One region of the Roseococcus sp. genome, then DNA from elsewhere that is predicted to be linked to it. Evidence: riboswitches for the same ligand, from Rfam matches in the RefSeq annotation. Region 1 holds a riboswitch; the other holds the start of a gene.

Region 1 (7,428 bases):
GCTTGCTGCCGCGCAGCTTCAGCCCGAGCTGCCGTAGCGCCTCGGCCGGATAGACCTCCGCCACCGCCAGCCGGCCGGCGCGCAGCAGGCCGTGCAGCGGGCCGGCGAAGGGCCAGAGGTCGAGCGGCGCATCGGCGGCGAGGGCGGGGGCCAGCCAGTCGCGCCAGGCGGAGAGCCCGGCCTTGCCGGACTGGTTCGCCCCCAGCGTCCAGAAGGGCGGCGCGCCGGCCGGGCGGGTGGCCGTCGCGCGGTCGCACCAGCGATGCAGCGCATCGGCATCCGGCAGGCCGAGGGCGGCCGCATGGCTCGCCCGCGTCATCCCCTTGAGGCCGCGCATGGGATAGAAGGGCGCCGCCAGACCGACCGTCTGCAGCACCGCATTCACGGTGAAGAAGCGCGGATCGCCGGCAAGGCCGCGCAGGAAGTCCACGAAGCCGGCTTCGGGCCGCTGCGCCGCGTAATGCCGCGGCACGCCGAGCGGCAGGTCCAGCCCGAGCACCGCCGGCACGTCCTCGCGCCGCAGCGATGCGGCCAGCTCCGCGAGGTCGGGCGCCGGGCGCGGCGCCTGCATATGCCAGCCGGCCCCGTTGGCCCCGGCCGAACAGGCCCAGCGTTTTGCGGGCGAGACCGACCAATCCGCGTGCGCTGCGAAAATTCTCATGACAGGATCGGAACCATCCCAAAGGGAGGTTCAGCATGAACGGCTATGGCTCTGCGGCGAAATGGTTCCACTGGATCACCGCCGGACTGATGCTCGTCGCCTTGCCGACCGGCTTCGTGATCGGGCACCTGGCGGAGGAGAGCAAGGGCGCCTTCTACGCCATCCATGAGAATGCCGGCTTCACCCTTCTCATCGTCGCCGCGCTGCGGCTCTTCTGGCGGGTGAGGAACCCGGTGCCGCTCGATCCCGCGCTGCCGGCGCCCATCAGGATGGCGGCCAATGGCGTGCATCACCTGCTCTATCTGTCGCTGATCCTGCAGCCGCTGCTGGGCTTCTTCACGACCAATGCCTTCGGCTTTCCCATGGCGGGCGGTACGGCCTATCTCGGGCTGATCGACTTCCCCAAATTCATGGAGGCCAATGAAGGCGTGGGGAACACGCTGCTCATGCTGCATGGCTGGCTGGGCTGGACCATTCTGGTGCTGCTCTGCGCGCATATCGGCGCGGTCGTCTTCCATCAGGCGATCCGCAAGGACGGCACCCTGCTGCGGATGGTGTAGCGCTAATCCGGCCCCGATCTGAGCTGCGCGACCTCCGCGGCCAGCACGTCATCCGGCAGCTCGGACGCGAATTCCGCCGGCACGTCCACCGCCAGCGAGAGCATCCGCTTGTAGATCGCGCGCGGCACCTCCTGCGTGCCGAACTGCGCCAGATGCGCCGTCTGGAACTGCGCGTCGAGCAAGGTGAAGCCGCACAGCCGCAGCCGGGCTACCAGGTTCACCAGCGCGATCTTGGAGGCGTCGTCGGCCCGGCTGAACATGCTCTCGCCGAAGAAGGCGCCGCCGATCGCGACGCCGTAGAGCCCGCCCACGATCGTCTCGCCCTGCCAACTCTCGATGGAATGCGCGTGCCCCTGCTCATGCAAGGCGAGGAAGAGCGCGCGGATCTCCGCATTGATCCAGCTCTCGGGCGAACTCGGCCGGGGGGCGGCGCATTCGTCGATAACCCGCTCAAAGGCCCGATTCGCCGTGACTCGATAGGGCGATTGCCGCATTCGCCGCGCCAGCCGGCGGGACAGGTGGAAGTCGGTGAGCGGGATCACGCCCCGCTGCTCCGGATCGAGCCAGTAGAGCGTTCTCGCGTCGCGGCTCTCGGCCATGGGAAACAGGCCGATCCGATATGCCCGCAACATCAACTCAGGCGTGATGTCCATCTGGCGGCGCGACATGCGAGGATCAGCCTGTCACGGCTGGGCGCACGGGGCGCGAGGGCGAGGTCTTTGCCTTCAGGGATTCCACGACGTCATCTTAGACACCGATCCGCCCGTTTCGAAACGGCCTCTTGACGTAAGAATTTTCATGTTGCTTCGCACCCCAAAGGCCCCTGGCCGCGTAGCGCGGCTCAAGCGAGGGCATAGGGTGCGGCATGATGTAACTCGCCGCCGCGCAAAAAGCGGCGGCTGGTCGCGGCGTCTCAGTCCGTCCGGCCGACGAAGCGCTCCAGCCAGTGGATCGTGTACTCGCCGGATTGGAATTCCGGGTCGGCCATGATCCGTCGGTGCAGCGGCAGCGTGGTCTCGATGCCGTCGACCACCATCTCCTCCAGGGCCCGGCGCATGCGGGCGATGGCCCGGTCGCGGTCGGGCGCATGGACGATGAGCTTGGCCACCAGGCTGTCGTAATGCGGCGGCACTGAATAGCCCGAGTAGAGCGCGCTATCGACGCGCACGCCCAGGCCGCCGGGGGCGTGGAAGGTGTTCACCTTGCCCGGCGAGGGCGCGAAGGTCACGGCGTCCTCGGCGGTGATGCGGCATTCGATGGCGTGGCCGGAGAAGGTCACGTCCTCCTGGCCGTAGCCGAGCGGCTCGCCCGAGGCGATGCGGATCTGCTCGCGCACCAGGTCGATCCCGCTGACCATCTCGGTCACCGGATGCTCGACCTGCAGGCGGGTGTTCATCTCGATGAAGGCGAATTGGCCGTCCTGGTAGAGGAACTCCAGCGTGCCGGCATTGCGGTAGCCGAGCTTGCGCAGGCCCGAGGTGACCTGGGCGCCCAGGACGTCGCGCTCGGCGCCGGTGAGGGCAGGGGAGCCCGCCTCCTCGACCAGCTTCTGGTGGCGCCGCTGGAGCGAGCAGTCGCGCTCGCCGAAATGGACCACGTTGCCGTGGTTGTCGGCCAGGACCTGGAGCTCGATATGCCGCGGCTTGTCGAGGTACTTCTCCATATAGACGGCGTCGTTGCCGAAGGCCGCCTTGGACTCCGTGCGCGCGACGCGCCAGGCCTCCTCCAGCTCGTCCGCGGAATGCGCCACCTTCATGCCGCGCCCGCCACCGCCGGCGGCGGCCTTGATGAGCACGGGGTACATGATCTGCTCGGCGACCTCGCGGGCCTCCTCGAGCGTGTCGAGCGCGCCCTTCGAGCCGGGGACCAGCGGCACGCCGAGCTCGCGCATGGCGTTCTTGGCCGAGATCTTGTCGCCCATCATGCGGATATGCGCGGCGGTCGGGCCGATGAAGATGAGGCCGTGGGCCTCCACCATCTCCGCGAAGCCGGCGTTCTCCGAGAGGAAGCCGTAGCCGGGATGGATGGCGTCGGCGCCCGTGATGGTGGCGGCCGAGAGGATGGCGGCGACGTTGAGGTAGCTGTCGCGCGCCGCCGGCGGGCCGATGCAGACGCTCTCGTCGGCGAGGCGGACGTGCATGGCGGAGGCGTCGGCCGTGCTGTGCACGGCCACGGTGCGGATGCCCATTTCCTGGCAGGCGCGGTGAACGCGGAGCGCGATCTCGCCCCGATTCGCGATGAGGACCTTTTTGATCATCGAGCCGGTTCCCGGCCTATTCCACCAGGACCAGCGGCTCGCCGTATTCCACCGGCGTGCCCGTCTCGATCAGGATGCGGGTCACCGTGCCGGCGCGCGGGGCCTTGATCTGGTTGAAGGTCTTCATCGCCTCGATGAGCAGCAGCGTCTGGCCCTGCGTCACCGTCGCGCCGAGCTGCACGAACTGCGGCGTGCCGGGCTCGGGCGAGAGATAGGCCACGCCCACCATCGGCGAGGTCACCAGGCCGGGATTCTTGAGGTCGATCGCGGAAGGGTCCACGGCCGGGGCCGCTGCCAGGGCGGGCGCAGCCACGGCGGCGGGCGCCGCCGCCATCACCGGCGCGGCGACCGTCACCGCCGGCAGGATGCGCGCCACGCGGATGCGGGAGTCCTTCTCGGAGATCTCGATCTCGGTGAGGTCGGTCTCGCGCAGGATCTCGGCGAGCTTGCGGATCGCCTCCGCGTCGAACTGGATGCCACTGGTCATGCGTCTTCGTCCTCATCTCCGCCGATCAGTCCCGCCATGGCCTGCAGCGCGAGCGCGTAGCCCGCGACGCCCAGGCCGGCGATGACGCCGGTGGCGGCCTTGGAGACCAGGCTGTTATGCCGGAACTCCTCGCGCCGATGGATATTTGTGATGTGGACCTCGACCACCGGCAGCCCGACGGCGAGAAGCGCGTCCAGGATGGCGATCGAGGTGGTGGTGTAGCCCGCCGGGTTGATCACGATGCCGGCGGCGCGGCCGCGGCACTCCTGGATCCAGGAGACCAGCTCGCCCTCGACATTCGTCTGGCGGAAGTCGATGGCGAGCCCCAGCTCTTCCGCCGCTTCGGCGCAGAGGTTTTCCACATCGTCGAGCGTCGCGGTGCCGTATTTCTCCGGCTCGCGCGTGCCCAGCATGTTTAGATTGGGGCCGTTGAACACGGCGATCAGGTTCATGTCGATTCCCGGAGGGGCCTCTCGAAGGGGCCGGGGCTAGCACGCGACGCGAGGCGCGGGCAAGCGCGGGGCGTTCGGGGGCTTGTCGCGGAGGGGCGCGGCGGCCATCTGCCCGAATAGCCGATGTTGACTTCCTGGGGCGTCAGGACGCAGCATTGGGCGAACCAAGGGGAGCCCTTTCCGGAGGGCTGAGATTCCGCGCGGACGCGGTCAACTCTTTGAACCTGATCCGGGTCATGCCGGCGATAGGGATGGGATATCGGCGTCGCGCCTCCCCGTCCCATCGAGTCTGTTTTGGGATGAAGCGAGAGATGCCTGATACCCTGGCACCACCAAATCTTCAGATCGCGCTGTCGGTCAATGGCGAGATGCGCGCCGTGCCCGCCGGCACCAGCGTCACGGGCCTGCTGGCCGAGATCGGGCTGGCGGAACGCAAGGTCGCCGTCGAGCGGAACCTGGAAATCGTGCCGCGTTCGCAATATTCAACGACGATGCTCAGCGCCGGCGACGCGATTGAGATCGTTCATTTCATCGGAGGGGGCTGAACCATGCCCGACGACATCCGCCCGCCCGCCATCACCGACGACAGCTGGGAGGTGGCCGGGCGCCGCTTCAAGTCCCGCCTCATCGTGGGCACCGGTCGCTACAAGAGCCTGGAAGAGACCGGCGAGAGCATCCGCGCCAGCGGGGCCGAGATCGTCACCGTCGCCGTGCGCCGCGTGAATCTCTCCGACGCCTCGGCGCCCATGCTGCAGGACTTCGTCTCGCCGCAGGACTTCACCTATCTGCCCAACACGGCCGGCTGCCACACGGCGCAGGAGGCGGTCCGCACCCTGCGCCTGGCGCGCGAGGCCGGCGGCTGGAACCTCGTGAAGCTCGAGGTGCTGGGCCCGCCCCCCTACCTCTATCCCGACATGGCCGGCACCTTCGAGGCGGCCGCGGCCCTGCTCGCGGACGGCTTCGAGGTCATGGTCTATTGCGCGGACGACCCGGTGGCGGCGAAGCGGCTGGAAGAGATGGGCTGCGTGGCCATCATGCCGCTGGGCGCGCCGATCGGCTCGGGCATGGGGGTCGTGAACCCCTATATGATCCGCACCATCAAGCAGAACGCCAAGGTTCCGGTGCTGGTGGATGCGGGCATCGGCACGGCCAGCGAGGCGGCCTTCGCCATGGAGCTCGGCTGCGACGCGGTGCTGCTCAATTCGGCCATCGCCCATGCCCAGGACCCGGTGAGGATGGCCGTGGCGATGAAGCATGCGGTGATCGCGGGGCGCGAGGCCTTCCTGGCCGGGCGCATGCCGCGCGACTACCGGGCGGATGCGTCGAGCCCGATGTCCGGGCTCATCCGCTAGCCGGGGGTTCCGCGCCGAGGCAGGATTGTCCCTTCACCACTAGGGAGGGACAAGATCATGGATCTCGGCATCAAGGGGCGCAGGGCCATCGTCTGCGCCGGCTCCAAGGGTCTCGGCCGCGGTTGCGCCGAGGCTCTGGCGCGCGAAGGCGTGGAACTCATCATCACCGCACGCGGCGGCGAGGCGCTGGAAGCCGCGGCCAAGGCCATTCGCGACGCGACGGGCGTTTCCGTGAAGACCGTCCAGGGCGATATCACCACCGAGGCGGGGCGGGCCGATGTGCTCGCCGCCTGCCCGGACCCCGACATCCTCATCACCAATGCCGGCGGCCCGCCCCAGGGCGAGTTCTCCGGCTTCGAGCTGGACGACTGGCGGAAGGCCGTCGAGGCCAACATGCTGACGCCGATCGCGCTCATCAAGGCCGTGCTGCCCAAGATGATCGAACGGAAGTTCGGCCGGGTGCTGAACATCACCAGCTATTCGGTGAAGGCGCCGATCGCGCGGCTGGAGCTGTCCAACGGCGCGCGGGCCGGTCTCACGGGCGCGCTGGCCTCGCTGGCGCGGCGGGTGGCGTCGAACAACGTCACCATCAACCACCTCCTGCCCGGCCCCTTCGACACGGACCGCATCCGGGGCAACTGGCGCCAGGTCGTCGCGGCCGGCACCTCGACCATGGAGGAGCTGGAGCGCAATGCCGTGAAGGCGATTCCTGCAGGGCGCCTGGGGACGGCCGAGGAATTCGGGGCGTTCGCCGCCTTCCTCTGCTCGGCGCATGCGGGCTTCACCTCGGGACAGAGCATTCTCCTGGACGGCGGTTCCTACCCCGGCACGCTGTAACAATGCGTCCGGCGCATCCCTGACGTGCGCCGGAAACACTCCGGCAACCCCGGGGGCCATTCGGGCGTTTCGTCGTGACCCCCAGGGGGAGTTTCGGAGGGGTTTCCGGTCTCCCCCAGGGGTGGCACGAAAAAACTTCGTTTGCCCTCGTAAAGCCGCTTGCTTTGCCGAAGCGGCAGTCCTACATGCCGCCACACAAGACGCAGTACGCACGTGCCTCTGGCCCCAGGCCCACGGAGCTGAGTCCCTCACTTGGGCTCGCCACCGCGGCGCAAGGTTTACGCAACGACGTCAAGCGTTCTGGCAACCCCGGGGGCTCACCCTTCCGGTTTTCTTCTGGTCGCTGGTTCGTTCGACCGTTTCGTCAATCTGGGGCCGCCCCGATGGGGTGGTTCCACTATGTTTGTGGAAGGTGCATGCGATGACCCCGAAGGTCGCTCGCTTCCTGGCTGACACTCTGCCGGCGACGCCGTGCCTGGTGCTCGACGTGGACCGCGTGGAAGAAAACTTCCGCCGGCTGCGCCACGCCCTGCCGCTGGCGCGCATCTATTACGCGGTGAAGGCCAATCCGGCCGCGCCCGTGCTGGAGCGCCTGGTCGGCCTCGGCTCGCAATTCGACGCCGCCAGCTTCCAGGAAGTGGCGATGTGCCTCGATGCCGGCGCCGAGCCAGAGGCCATCTCCTACGGCAACACCATCAAGCGCGAGCGCGACATCGTGGCCGCCTATGCGCGCGGCGTGCGCATGTTCGCCTTCGACAGCGAGATGGAGCTGGAGAAGCTGGCCCGTTCCGCGCCCGGCTCGCGCGTCTATTGCCGCATCCT
Region 2 (7,428 bases), on a different contig from region 1:
ATCCCGTAGTCCTTGCGCCGCAGCACCTTGGCCGAATTGGCCGTGAACATGTCCCAGGCCTGGCGCAGCTCAGGCGCGTCGCCGCGCTGGATCACGTTGCAATAGAGGTTCGCCATGCGGATCAGCTGCGCGTCGCCGAAGGGCGTGAAGGGATTCTGCACGTTGTTGGTGGAGATATTGCAGAGCGCGCCCTGCGCCATCAGCCGGTGCGCATCAACCACGCCGCGGCGGATGTTGTGGTCCTGGTCGCGCCCCATCAGGAAGAGGTCGGTCGCGGGCAAAACCGCGAGCGCGACGCCGCAATCGGCCATGCGCTTGCCGATGCGGTCCTGCTGCTCAGGCGTGGCGGAGGCGATCTTGGTGCCATGGCCGAAGGCGACGCGCCCCTGCCAGCCCATTTTCTCCGTCAGCTCGCAGACCAGCGTCAGGTCGAGGTCGTTGGGGTCGGTGCCGCTGTCCAGATGCATGTCGATGTCGATGTCGAACTCGCGCGCGAGCTCGAAGACGCGGCGGATCTGGCCCGCGCGGTCGCGGTCGTAATTGGGCGCGGCGCCGATCACGGTGGCGCCGGTCCGCAGCGCCTCGACCATCAGCTCCTCGGTGCCGGGATTATCGAGCAGGCCCTCCTGCGGCATCACGCAGATCTGGATGTCGATGGCCCATTTATAGGCGTCCACCAGCGCCTTCACGCCATGGAAGCCGCGCAGGCCCACGCCGGGATCGACCTCGCAATGCGTGCGCATGACGGTGGTGCCGTGGCTGATCGCGCGCTCCAGGGTGGAGCGGGCGCGGGCGTTCACGTCCTCCACGGTGAAGGTGCTCTTCACGGCGGCGACGCGCTCCATGGCGCGGTGCGGGTTGCGGCCGGGCGCGCAGCCGCAGCGGTCGATGATGCAGCTCTTATCGAGGTGGATATGCGTCTCGACGAAGCCGGGAGAGACGAAGCTGCCCGCGACATCGAGCACTTCGCGCGCATGATGCCCCAGATCGGGCGCGATGGCGGCAATCAGGCCGTCCTTCACCCCGATATCGACCAGCGCATCGGCGGTAGTATCGGCGAGACGCGCGCGGCGCAGCAGCAGATCGAATTCCATATGAGGACCACTCCGGTAAGGTGGCACGAGGTTTGCTCGATTCACCGCCTGATGGAACCCCATGGACAAGAGGCTTCGATGCTCCTCCCCCCTTCGCGACGCGCCTTGCTGACCGGCGCGGCCGCGTTCCTGGCCGCGCCCGCGCTCGCCCCTTCGGCGATCGCTCAGGCCGGCTGGCCCGACCGGCCCATCCGCTGGATCGTCAACTTTCCGCCCGGCGGCGCGGCCGACACCCTGTCGCGCATCCTGGCCGCCCATATCGGCAACAGGCTCGGCCAGCCGGTGGTGGTCGAGAACCGGCCAGGCGCCGGCGGCGCGCTGGGCGCGGACATCCTGGCCAAGGCGCCGGGCGACCGGCACGTCGTGATGATGTCGAGCGCGGCCTCGCACGGCATCGGCCCGGTGCTCTACCGCAACACGCCCTATGACGCGCTGCGCGACTTCACCCATATCCGCCTCGTCGGCACCTTCCCCAGCGTGCTGGCGGTCAATCTCGATTTCCCCGCGCGCAATCTCGCCGAATTCGTCGCCTTGGCGAAGGCGCGGCCCGGCCAGGTCACCTACGGCTCGGGCGGCAACGGCACGCTGAACCACCTGATCGGCCAGGTGCTGGCGCGCGAGGCGGGCATCGAGCTGACCCATGTGCCCTATCGCGGCTCGGCGGCGGCGCTGACGGACACCATCAGCGGCCAGATCCCGGCCATCATGGAAAGCCTGCCCATCGCGCTGCCGCATCTGCGCGGCGGGCGCCTGCGCCCCCTGGCGACGAGCGAGGCCACGCGCCCCGCCTCGCTGGCCGACGTACCGACCTTCATCGAGGCCGGACTGCCCGGCGTGACCGCGACCAACTGGTTCGGCTTCTCGGCCCCGGCCGGGGTTCCGGCAGAGATCGTGGCGCGCTGGAACAGCGAGATCGGCGCGGCTTTGACCGATCCGGGCGTCATCGAGCGTTTCGCGGCGATCGGCGTGGTGCCGGGGACGATGGGGCCGGCGGAATACACCGCCCTGATCCGCGGCGAGCTCGATCGCTGGCGGGAGGTGATCCGCCTGGGCAACATCGTGGTCGATTAAGCGCGGTCCAGCTCGGCCGCGGCCAGGGCGGCGATCTCGAGGTCGATCGCCGCCGGATCGCCGTCGCCGAGAAACCAGGCCGCCGAGAGCCCGGCCCAGGCCAGGATCCAGCACAACAGCCGCCGGCGCTCCAGCCCGGCCGACTGCGCCACCACCTCGACCCGCCGGGCGAATCGCCCGGGCCGCGTCGCGACCGGCCGGGTCGGATCGGTGAGGTCGGGATTGGTGAAGATATTGGCGAAATCGAAGCCCCGCTCGCCAAGCATGCCCGCCGGATCGATGGCCAGCCAGCCGCGCGCCCCGAAGTCGAGCACGTTGTCGTGATGGAGATCGCCATGCAGGCTCACCACCTCGCGCGGCTGTGCCAGCAATTCGCGGGCGGTGGCCGCGCAGCGCGCCAGGATGCCACCCTGCGCCGACGCCGCGGGCCACAGTTCGGCGAACCCGTCTTCGAGCGAAATCAGATCGGGCGGCGGCGCGCCGCGAGGCCGGTGCAGGCGGGCCGCGACGGCGCAGAGGATGGCGCAGACCTCGTCGTCCTGACCGTCGCGGGCCATATCCGCCAGGGAGCGCGGCCCGGTGGCCCGTTCCAGCAGCAGCGCATCCTCGGCCTGGGCCAGCACGCGGGCGGCGCCGTCGCCGGCCCACCACGCCATCAACGTGCCGCTCCGGATCAACGCGCCGCTCCGGCCCTCTTCCAGCCGCAGCATGGCCGGCTCGCCCCGGTGCCGCACCGGCAGCAGGTGCGCCGCGCGGGTCAGGATGGGCGGGCCGTCCGGCAGGAGATCCCAGCGGCGCAGATAGACATCGAACATGCGGTCCGATGTATCACAGACCGTCCCGCGCGGCCTTGGAGCTTGCGTCGGGCGGGCTGCGGCACGATCTTGCGGGCATGACCGGCTCCGTTTCCCCCGATGCGATCATCTCCGCCTTCTGGCGCGTCCTGGCCGAAGGCGGCTGGCGCGGCCTCACCATGCGCGGCATCGCCGCCGAATCCGGCCTCTCCCTCGCCGAGCTGCGGCGGACCTTCGATAGCCCGCACGCGATCCTGGAGGCGCATGGACGCGCCGTGGACGCCGCCGTGCTGGAAGGCACGATCGACGACCCCGGCGCCAGCGTGCGCGACAAGCTCTTCGACGTGCTGATGCGCCGCCTGGACGCGCTGCAGCCCGACCGCCCCGGCGTGGTCCGGCTGATGCACGACCTGCCGATGTCGCCGCTGCTGGCGCTCTGGCTGTCGACGCGGATGCTGCCCTCCATGGCCTGGATGCTGGAGGCCGTGGGCCTCGATGCGAGCGGACCTTCGGGGCTGCTGCGGGCCAAGGGCCTCGGCGGGGTGTGGCTCGCGGCCCTTCGCGCCTGGGAGAAGGATGACAGCGCCGATCTCTCATCCACCATGGCCGCGCTGGACCGCGCGCTGGACCGCGCCGATCGTCTTGCGCGCATGCTGGGTTTCACGGAGACATCACGGGTCACGCAGCCTGAACCGGCGATAGCCTTGGCCGGGCCGGAATCGATTTGAGACGTTGAGACCAGCGCGTCGTCTACTTTCCCCGTCGCGACGGGTGTAGGCTTCCGGCGGGACTGAAACCCATCTCGCCCGTGGACCTCCGGGGTCCCTGGGTTTCTCAGGAGGTCACTGATGTCGAGCCCCTTCAATACTGACGAAATCATGAAGATGTTCGGATCGATGAAGATGCCGAACGTGCCGGACTTCCAGGCCTTCGCCGAAGCGCAGAAGCGCAACCTCGACGCGCTGACCACCGCCAACAAGCTGGCCATGGAGGGCGCGCAGGCCGTGGCCAAGCGCAACATGGAGATCGTGCAGCAGGCGATGGGCGAGATGTCCCAGGCCGTGCAGAGCCTCGCCACCGCCGACGGTTCGCCGCAGGACAAGGCCGCCAAGCAGGCCGAGATGATGAAGGCCGCCTATGAGCGCGCGGTGGCGAATATGCAGGAGATCGCCGAGCTCATTCAGAAGTCCAATGGCGAGGCCGTGGGCGTGCTGAACCGCCGCTTCGGCGAGGCCGTCGAAGAGGTGAAGGGCCTGATGCACAAGGGCTGAGGCCCTGCCGCACCAGGCTTGAGAGGGGCGGCGCCCCTCTCCCTCAGCTCCGCCGCAGGTTCCACAGCATCGGGTTGGGCGCCTGCAGCACGCCCGTGAGATCCGCGCGGAAGGCCGTCCGCAGCCGGAACAGCCCTGTGGGCGCGATCGGCACCGCTTCCCAGAGCAATTCCTGCAGCTTCTTCATCGCCGCCTCCTGCGCCGCCACGTCCGGCGCCTGGACCCAGGCCGCGACCTGCTCCTCCACCCCCGCATCCTCCGGCCAGCCCGGCCAGGCCGCCGCGCCGTGCATGCGGATCGCCCAGCTCACGGCCGGGTTGGCGATGGTCGCCGCCGGGCCGTTGGTGTTGTGCAGGTTCCACCCGCCCTGGGCCGGCGGGGCGCGATTGGCGCGGCGCGCGATGATAGTGGCCCAGTCGCTCTCCACCACTTCCATGTTCACGCCGAGCCGCCGCATCAGATCCACCGTGAGACGGCCCTGCTGGGTGACGGCGGGGAAGTCGCTCGGGTTGATGTGGACGATGGGCTCGCCCCTGTAGCCCGCCTCGCGCAGGGCGGCGCGGGCGCGGTCCATGGCCGCCACGCCCCGCGTGGCCGGGGTGGATTCGACGACGTTGGGCAGGCCGCAGGGGAACATCGCGTGGCATTCCTGCCAGTCCTGCGGCAGGGCCACGGCCTGCATGAAATCGGGCTGGACGATCACGTCGCGAATGGCGCGGCGGAGGCGCACATCGTTGAAGGGCGGATACAGGCAGTTGAAGCGCAGGAAGCCGAGGAAGCCGTTGGGGTCGTAGATCTGCGTCTTCGTGTTGCGGTCGCGATCGAGCACGGGAACCAGGTCGGGCAGCGGGTATTCGATCCAGTCGATCTCGCCGGTACGCAGCGCGGCGGCCGCCGTGCCGCCGTCGGGGATCCAGGTGAGCTCCAGCCGGTCGAAATGCACGCGCTTGCCGCCGGCCGCCGCCTCGGCCGGCTCGTCGCGCGGGATGTAGCGCTCGTTGCGGAGATAGGCGGCACTCGCGCCGGGGACGAATTCGCCGGGCAGGAACTTCCACGGGCCGCTGCCCACCGCCTCGGTGATGGGCCGGTCGGCGGGCTGGCTCGCCAGGCGCTCGGGCATCATGAAGCAGGGCGAGGAGCCCGGCTTGGCGAGCGCGTCGAGCAGCGCCGGGAAGGGCCGGCGCAAGCGGAAGACGATGGTCCTGTCGTCCGCCGCGGAAAGCTCGGCCGTGGCCTGCATCAGCACCTGGCCGAAGCCGTCGCGGACGGCCCAGCGGCGGATGCTCGCCACGCAATCGCGGGCGCGGACGGGGTCGCCGTCATGGAAGCGCAGGCCCTCGCGCAGGGTGATGCGCCAGGTGAGCGCGTCGGCCGAGACCTCGTGGCCGGCCGCCATCTGCGGATGCGGGCGCAGCGCCCGGTCGGCGCCATAGAGCGTGTCGAAGACGCAGAAGCCGTGGGTGGTGACGATGGTCGTCGGGTTGAAGATCGGGTCGAGCGCCGAGAGCCCGGCCTGCGGCATGAAGCGCAGCGTTCGCGCGCGCGCGCCTTGGGCATAGGCCGGCGCGGCGAGCAGCGCAGGGGACATCAACAGGCTACGGCGGTCCATCCATTTCCTCCATTCGGCGCGGAGGCGCGGGGACGGACGGCATCGAGGATGCGCACCCATCCCTTCGCCGGTCCGAACCGGATCAGGTTCCAGGGCTCGCGGGATGACGTCCCGCCTCTCAGCGCCCGCGAATAGGCGCTCACCCAGGTGACGAGGGAGAGATGCGCCGGGGCGCGATTCCTGTCCAGATGGATGGGGGCGCAGGACCGCCCCCCCGGCCGGGCTAATCGCCCAGCGCGACCCCGTCGCGGCGCGGATCGGCCGCGCCCTCGATGCCGCCGGGGATGCGCCGCAGGATCTGCATGCCGGTGTTGATGCGGATCACATGCGGCTCGTGGCCCATGGCGCGCAGAGCGGGCGCCAGCGCGGCCGCGGGCGTGCCCTCCTCCAGCTCGACGCGCCCGGCCTGCGCGCCCAGGCGCGGGCGCGCCGTGCCCTCCCAGGCGTCGCGCCGCCAGGCGAGCATCTCCGCGAGGCCGCCCGCCACCGCATCGGGAATCCACGAGCCGCCACCCGCGCCGATCACGATCTCCACCGCACCGGATGCGTCGAAGACGAAGCTGGGCGCCATGGTGGTCGCGGGTCGCTTGCCGCCCTGCATGCGGTTCGCCCCCGTGCGCGCGAAATTGGAGAGGCCGTTGTTCAGCACCACGCCCATCGCCAGCAGCTGCGCGCCGAAATTGAAGCTGTTCGTCGTGGTGAAGGAGACCGCGCCGCCGAAGGCGTCGAGGACGGCGACATGCGTCGTCAGCGGCCCCGCCTCCGGATCGCCGGCCACGGGGCCCGCCATTGCGCGGCCGGGCTCGATCAGCGCGACCCGGCGGTCCAGGTAGCGGGGCGAGATCAGCGCGGCCTCGGGCACGGTTACGAAGCGCGGGTCGCCGCCCCAGAGCCGCCGGTCTGCGCGGGCCAGACGCCCGGCCTCGATGAGCAGATGCGCGGCCTCGGCGCTGCCGGGCTCAACCCGGGCGAAACCCGCGCGCTCCAGCAGGCCGAGCTGCTGCAGCACCGACAGCCCGCCCAGGGAGGGCGCCGGGGTGGTGCAGATCCAATGCGCGAAGGCCTGGCCGCAGAGCGCGTCGCGCTCGATGGGGCGAAAGTCGCGCAGATCCTCGGCCGTGATCAATGAGGGCAAGGGCCCGCCGCGGGCCGCCGCCAGGATCGCCTCGGCGAAGGGACCATCGCGCAGGGCGTCCACACCGCGCGCCGCGACAAGGCGCAGGGCCTCGGCATGGGCGGGATTCCTCACGAGCCCCTGGACCGGGATGGGCTGCCCATCCGCGTCGAAGAAGATCGCGCGGAAATCCTCGCGCGCGGCGAGCACGGTCCTTTGCTGGAGCAGAATCGCATGCAGATAGGGCGGCATGGGGAAGCCCTCCTGCGCGAGGCGGATGGCCGGCGCGAAGAGATCGGCCCAGGGCAGCCGGCCATGTCCGGCATGCGCGGCCGCCAGCACCGCGATGCTGCCCGGAACGGCGAAGGCGCGCCCGGTGCGGACGACCTCGCGCGGCAGGCGCGAGCCGTCCGTGTCGACGTCGAGCGCGGCGGTGGCGGCCATCGGCGCGGCGCCCACGCCCTCCCAATGCCGC

What was found. Region 1 has a riboswitch for thiamine pyrophosphate ahead of thiS (sulfur carrier protein ThiS). Riboswitches for the same ligand answer to the same signal wherever they lie in the genome.
Region 2: another riboswitch for thiamine pyrophosphate. It lies ahead of ACO057_RS08595 (ABC transporter substrate-binding protein); the one in region 1 lies ahead of thiS (sulfur carrier protein ThiS).

What each region holds. Positions count from the first base shown of each region.
Region 1 is NZ_CBDDFJ010000037.1:180,615-188,042, forward strand. Features, by position in the region: gene ACO057_RS20610 (hypothetical protein) at 1-571, opposite strand, end outside; gene ACO057_RS20615 (cytochrome b) at 697-1,221, shown strand; gene aat (leucyl/phenylalanyl-tRNA--protein transferase) at 1,224-1,889, opposite strand; gene accC (acetyl-CoA carboxylase biotin carboxylase subunit) at 2,135-3,478, opposite strand; gene accB (acetyl-CoA carboxylase biotin carboxyl carrier protein) at 3,495-3,965, opposite strand; gene aroQ (type II 3-dehydroquinate dehydratase) at 3,962-4,417, opposite strand; TPP riboswitch at 4,575-4,686, shown strand; gene thiS (sulfur carrier protein ThiS) at 4,729-4,962, shown strand; gene ACO057_RS20645 (thiazole synthase) at 4,966-5,769, shown strand; gene ACO057_RS20650 (SDR family oxidoreductase) at 5,827-6,606, shown strand; gene ACO057_RS20655 (type III PLP-dependent enzyme) at 7,028-7,428, shown strand, end outside.
Region 2 is NZ_CBDDFJ010000018.1:3,012-10,439, reverse strand. Features, by position in the region: gene ACO057_RS08620 (amidohydrolase family protein) at 1-1,094, opposite strand, end outside; gene ACO057_RS08615 (Bug family tripartite tricarboxylate transporter substrate binding protein) at 1,173-2,165, shown strand; gene ACO057_RS08610 (aminoglycoside phosphotransferase family protein) at 2,162-2,980, opposite strand; gene ACO057_RS08605 (TetR family transcriptional regulator) at 3,058-3,687, shown strand; gene ACO057_RS08600 (phasin family protein) at 3,808-4,230, shown strand; gene ACO057_RS08595 (ABC transporter substrate-binding protein) at 4,274-5,839, opposite strand; TPP riboswitch at 5,881-5,994, opposite strand; gene ACO057_RS08590 (gamma-glutamyltransferase family protein) at 6,063-7,428, opposite strand, start outside.